Linked DNA regions of Paraneptunicella aestuarii. The protein of the gene in region 1 interacts with the protein of each later gene in a pairwise test. Links are inferred from orthologs where the notes say so. Each region holds a gene or a part of one and is shown on either strand. Other genes may lie near its edges. The genes, in order: nusG and rho.

Region 1 (3,275 bases):
TTCTTAAGCGCGTCCAACAATGCTTCCAGGTTTTCCTGGATTTGCTTAGGTTCAAAAGATGCCTTACCGATGCTAGCGTGGATGATACCGTTCTTATCGTTACGGTAACGAACCTGACCCGCTTTTGCATTCTTAACCGCAGTTACAACATCAGGAGTAACAGTGCCAGTTTTAGGGTTAGGCATAAGGCCACGAGGGCCAAGGATTTGGCCTAATTGACCCACAACGCGCATTGCATCAGGAGAAGCAACAACAACATCGAAGTTCATTTCGCCTTTTTTGACTTGCTCAGCCAAATCTTCCATACCGACTACGTCAGCACCCGCTGCTTTAGCAGCTTCGGCAGCAGCGCCCTGAGTAAATACCGCTACGCGCACATCTTTACCAGTACCGTGAGGCAATACTGTTGCACCACGAACGTTTTGGTCAGATTTACGAGCGTCGATGCCCAGGTTTACTGCAACATCCATGCTTTCAGCGAACTTGGCGGTTGCCAATTCTTTCAATAATGCAATAGCTTCATTGATTTCATAATCTTTAGTTGCATCTACCTTTTCACGGATAGTACGCATACGTTTAGTTAGCTTTGCCATGAATTAGCCCTCCACCTTTAGACCCATACTACGTGCAGTACCAGCAATAGTACGAACACCAGCTTCCATATCGGCAGCTGTCAGGTCAGGTTTTTTCGTAGTAACAATCTCTTCCAACTGAGCACGGGTAACTGTACCCACTTTGTCAGTATTAGGACGACCAGAACCACTCTTAATGCCAGCAGCTTTTTTCAACAAGAAAGATGCTGGTGGAGTTCTAGTTTCAAAAGTGAAAGAGCGATCTTCATAAACAGAGATCTGTACAGGGATAGGCATCCCTTTTTCCAGGCTTTCTGTTCTAGCGTTAAATGCTTTACAGAATTCCATGATGTTCACACCATGCTGACCCAAAGCAGGACCAACTGGTGGACTTGGGTTTGCAGCGCCAGCGGCAACCTGCAACTTAATCAAGCCAACAATTTTCTTAGCCATTTCGGTTGTCTCTCAATGTGGGTTAAACGCCTCGCAAGTAATGAGTTTACCTGCTCAAACGGCTTCCCGTGTTATAAAAGGCCGCAGATTATATTTTAATCTCACTGGCCTGACAAGCATTATTGAGCTCTTTTTTAAATATTGGTCTTGATTTTGCTTTACGGAAAATGATGGTGATATTTTCAGATAGTTAACTGACTGAAAACACGCCGAAAAACTGACAGTATTTATAGTGCAAGGACTATCCTTTGGCAACTATATAAAGTAGGTGTACAAGGAATCTTTACAAACTGGAAAAGGGGCCGATGCTTTTTTTCCTGAATTTTCATAAATAAGGGACTGAAAAAAGAAAAGCGAGCAACTTGTGCTCGCTTTCGAAATTTCTCTGTGACCAAAGTAAATTTCTTGAGTTTAAGACTCAGTAACTCAGTCTTACCCCTTCTCTACCTGACTGAACTCTAGCTCAACAGGAGTAGAACGGCCAAAGATCAAAACAGAGACTTTCAAACGGTTCTTCTCGTAGTCGACTTCTTCGACTACACCATTGAAGTCTGCAAAAGGACCATCGGTAACACGAACCACTTCGCCCGGCTCGAACAATGTTTTTGGCTTTGGCTTATCAACCGACTCTTCAAGACGATTCAAGATAGCGTCAGCTTCGCGCTTGCTGATTGGTGCAGGGCGATCCGTTGTACCACCAATGAAACCAAGAACTCGAGGAACACTTTTCACCAAGTGCCATGAGTCATCGTTCATTTCCATTTCAACCAATACATAGCCTGGGAAAAACTTGCGTTCGCTCTTACGCTTTTGACCGGCACGCATTTCTACGACTTCTTCAGTAGGTACAAGGATTTCTCCGAAGTACTCTTGCATCTCGTGCATTTTGATGTGTTCTTCAAGAGTTTTCTTAACTCTGCCTTCATAGCCTGAGAAAGCTTGTACAACGTACCAACGTTTTTCTGACATTAGATACCCACTCCTGTGATAAATGAAACCACGCGAACAGCAATGCCATCTAAACCCCACAACAACAGAGCCATGACAAAGGTCGCTACCATAACAATCATAGTCGTTTGAGTGGTTTCCTGGCGAGTGGGCCAAACAACTTTGCGTACTTCGATGCGGGCTTCAGAAGCAAAATTCACAAATTGCGTTCCTTTACCTGTTTTCGATGCGATAAGTAAAGCTACGATTACAGCAACAACAACACCGACTGCCCGGATTAATACTGATGCCTGATCAAAATAATAATTACCGCCTACCGCAGCAGTAAGTAACACAATCACCAGTAACCATTTGAACATGTCAAATGAACCAGCATTGTTGGCCGCATTCTCACTCATTTCTAAACCTTTTCTGTACGTTACACGTCGCTTAATTCTGGCAGGGGTGGAGGGACTCGAACCCCCAACCATCGGTTTTGGAGACCGCTGTTCTACCAATTGGAACTACACCCCTAAAATCTCTTCCCTATCCCTTCCTTCGTAAAAACCAAGCATTCGAGCTACAACCACATTACCTCTGTGAACTGCTCTTCGTTATTTGGGAAAGCTCAGAGCCACGAAAAAGGAGGGAGCGGTATTATACTCATTAGTGGAAATGATACAAGCTAGAGCGAGAGGATATTACTTATAAGCAAAACGATGAGTAATAAAATCAGGGGATTGTCGGCCAAGAAACCCCCCAAAACAGGGGTAGAACAGCACGCGATGATACGAAGACAGCTTACTTATACCTGTCAAGAACCCGTAAACGACCACGATCTTGTTCTGGCAGGCTACGTTTAAAGCCGTTGATATATTCAGGTCTAGCTCGCACTTCCTCTAACGCCTTTGTTAAAGCGTCAACGACCGCTTTATCAGTGTTAATGTTCGCAGCAAGGTAAACATCGCGATCAAAATCTTCCGGGAAAAACTGTACGGACAATTGTGTTTCATCAAAACCATAGGCTTTAGCAAGGGGATGAATGAGTGTCAGATCTCCAACAAATAAATCAATTTTACGGCTGAACATCAGGTTCACAAGCTCTTTCAGAGTACCTCGTAAAATGAAATTTTCATCTTCTTTAAACCCCAGATCAATAAAATACTGTTGAGTAAAATCCTCCCTGATTACCCCTAAACGCCATTTTTTAACATCATCAAATGTTTTTAGTTTTATGTCTGTTCGATCTGAAAGATGAACGAAACCCAGCTTAAAGTGACCAATAGCCCCAATCCAGGCGAAATGTCTTTCGCGATTTTGAGT
Region 2 (3,154 bases), 150 kb from region 1 along the record:
ATTTTGTATGAACTTTTTCTAAATGCAGAGAAAGCTTGTTGCTCGCAAGCCTTCTCGAATTCTTTAAGGTGGGAAATGATATGAATTATTTGAGATAAAGTTCCATGAACTTGGCTTCACCATGTTCTGGAGATAATTCGTAGGGCTTAAAGCCAAAGGCCAAATAAGACTGATAGGCCACTTTATTTCCTGTTAGCACTTCAAGAGTGATCTTGCAGCATCCTTTTTCTTTAGCGACGTCGACAACTTTGTTCATTAGCGTTTTGCTTAATCCTTTACCTCTAAAGTCACTATGTACTACAAAATCGTGAATATTCACTAACGGCTTACAGGCAAAGGTTGAAAACCCTTCGAAGCAGTTAGACAAAGCGGCAGGTTTATCATCGACATATAGAATAATGCTAAAAGCGTGGGGTAGCTTACTTAAGCTGGTTAGCAGATTTTCTCTGGAAAAATCCGACAGTGGCTTACCCCCACCCATTTCGTCCATTGCATAGTGATCAAGTAGTGATAGTAAATCAGCTTGATGTTTTAGGTTGTTATAGTCGACTTTTTCTAGTGTGATTTGCATTAGGGAGTATCCTTAGGTTTACTCTGTAGGGGAGATGGCATATAAGCTGGATGTGCTTTTATACTTCATTTATTAAGAAAGTCGGGATTATACGATGTGAAATATAGGCTTGCCAGTAAAGGAATTACATGGTAGAAAAAACTGCTCCGCCTGTTTATTCGGGCAAATGGCGGTAAAATGAGTAAAACACATACTTTTTCCTAGACGGTAAGGTGGATTGGTGCTACCTTAATTTCGTTTACACCTGTACGCCTCAGTTTTTCACATTTTCTACCTTTAATTTTTAACACTTAAATAGAATTAACACTAATAGCTAATTGACTGATTTCAAAAAAATCAAAGCTGGTTAGCACTCTACAAATCTAAAGACCCACCGTTATGAATCTAACAGAATTAAAAAAGAAACCCATTAATGAACTTGTCGACCTTGCTGAAGAAATGGCTATCGAGAATATGGCTCGAGCGCGAAAGCAAGATATTATTTTTGCAGTGTTGAAGAAGCACGCTAAAGGTGGCGAAGACATTTTTGGTGATGGGGTTCTGGAAATTTTGCAAGATGGATTCGGCTTTTTACGCTCGGCAGATTCTTCTTATTTGGCTGGCCCTGATGACATCTATGTTTCGCCAAGTCAGATTAGACGATTTAACCTTCGCACTGGTGATACCATTTCCGGTAAAATCAGACCTCCAAAAGACAGCGAACGTTATTTTGCCCTCTTAAAAATCAATGAAGTTAACTTCGACAAGCCTGAAAACTCCCGCAATAAAATCCTTTTTGAAAACCTTACTCCTCTACATGCTAACGAACGTATGGTCATGGAGCGTGGTAATGGTAGTACCGAAGATATCACTGCGCGAGTATTGGACTTGGCTTCTCCGATCGGTAAAGGCCAGCGTGGTTTGATTGTGGCTCCGCCAAAAGCGGGTAAGACATTGCTGCTACAGAATATTGCTCAGTCTATTACGGCCAATCATCCGGAATGCCAACTGATGGTGTTGTTGATTGATGAACGTCCGGAAGAAGTAACAGAAATGCAGCGCCTGGTTCAAGGCGAAGTAGTTGCTTCTACGTTTGACGAGCCAGCAAGCCGTCACGTTCAGGTGGCTGAAATGGTTATCGAGAAAGCCAAGCGTTTGGTTGAGCACAAAAAAGACGTGGTTATCCTGCTTGACTCAATTACTCGTTTAGCGCGTGCTTATAACACAGTTATTCCTTCCTCCGGTAAGGTACTTACTGGTGGTGTTGATGCTAACGCATTGCATAAGCCTAAGCGTTTCTTTGGTGCCGCTCGTAATGTTGAAGAAGGCGGAAGCTTGACCATCATTGCAACCGCATTGATTGATACCGGTTCCAAGATGGACGAAGTTATCTACGAGGAGTTTAAAGGTACGGGTAACATGGAATTGCATCTGAACAGAAAGATTGCTGAAAAACGTGTGTTCCCTGCCATTGACTTCAACCGTTCTGGTACTCGTCGTGAAGAGCTGCTAACGGCACCTGATGAACTGCAAAAAATGTGGATTTTACGCAAAATCGTTCATGAGATGTCAGAAATTGATGCAATGGAATTCTTGATTGGTAAGCTCTCTATGACCAAAACCAATGATGAATTCTTCGACGCAATGCGTAGGCAGAAATCTTAATTCTGCTAAATCCTGAATGCCTTGAGCGGTTGGTTTCTGGGCATTCTGATTCAGATTTAAAATCCGGTGTTTAGCTTGTTTCAAGTCAAACATCGGATTTTTCGTTTAAGGGATTCGTTTCTTTTTCGTAAATAATATTTCCATACATTTATACAAATGTATAAATATTATACTTATGCAACATTCCTTTAAGTTGCTAGGATGTGTTCTCGGTTTGTTAAGGAGAACAACATGTTGCAATTAGGGATAAACCAACTCAACACGTCATTAAATAGCCATTCTTTTCAGTGCATATTTCATTGCACACAATCTTGGTTCCCAAAAGAAAAGGGAAACGATATTCAGATTAAAGTACCAGCAAGTAGTCTTGGCGTTGAACCGACTATTGAACGCTTGTGCCATTTGTTCGCAATTAAACTTGAAGATATATCGACGATAGATGAATACATACAAGTTACCTTGCAAATAGAACCTGAAAAAGCGCGGTTATGGTCGGAAATAGAAGTGCTTAATCGATGGCATCAAATACATGCGGGCACTTACTTGAGTCGCCGTTATATTAACCCGGAACATCGGCGCAATATGAATCGAGGGGAATTGATTATTATGTCGCAGATGATCGAGGTTTATCGAAAAAGGCTGATGGATATTCGCTGGTTTATGCAGAGTATTGAGAAGGCAGCCAGTATTGATGGCGAATTTCCTGTCAATATCGACTGTATTTTGCTTTGTGAACAGAAAGAGAATGTGGCTGATAAGCAGAAGGTTTCCATTACCGAATTGATGTTTAAATTGTTGTCGAGAGCTTGATGGGTAAAAGGATGCAGAAACTTTATCAAAATGCATATGCAACCAACTCGCAGGCAAAGCCGGGATGAGATTAATACTCTTGGTGACGGATTACAGAGAGCACTATGCTGTCTATACCTCATCCAATTC

What was found.
Region 2: the proteins of nusG (region 1) and rho interact in binary tests that used the Escherichia coli proteins (3 or more experiments, as listed by UniProt). The link is inferred for Paraneptunicella aestuarii from one-to-one orthologs.

Annotation. Positions count from the first base shown.
Region 1 is NZ_CP074570.1:4,261,472-4,264,746, forward strand. What follows is about bases 227-3,174. They hold nusG (transcription termination/antitermination protein NusG), read right to left. Parts: upstream 1,995-3,174; coding sequence 1,458-1,994; downstream 227-1,457. Other genes in these bases: rplA (50S ribosomal protein L1), read right to left, coding at 227-593; rplK (50S ribosomal protein L11), read right to left, coding at 597-1,025; secE (preprotein translocase subunit SecE), read right to left, coding at 1,994-2,371; KIH87_RS16580 (substrate-binding periplasmic protein), read right to left, coding at 2,754-3,174. Outside these bases: more of rplA, read right to left, coding at 1-226; more of KIH87_RS16580, read right to left, coding at 3,175-3,275. UniProt on the Escherichia coli protein: Part of the processive rRNA transcription and antitermination complex (rrnTAC). The complex forms an RNA-chaperone ring around the RNA exit tunnel of RNA polymerase (RNAP).
Region 2 is NZ_CP074570.1:4,415,400-4,418,553, reverse strand. Bases 256-3,082 are described here. They hold rho (transcription termination factor Rho), read left to right. Parts: upstream 256-949; coding sequence 950-2,215; downstream 2,216-3,082. Other genes in these bases: KIH87_RS17135 (hypothetical protein), read left to right, coding at 2,447-3,025; KIH87_RS17145 (GNAT family N-acetyltransferase), read right to left, coding at 256-571. Outside these bases: more of KIH87_RS17145, read right to left, coding at 86-255. UniProt on the Escherichia coli protein: Facilitates transcription termination by a mechanism that involves Rho binding to the nascent RNA, activation of Rho's RNA-dependent ATPase activity, and release of the mRNA from the DNA template.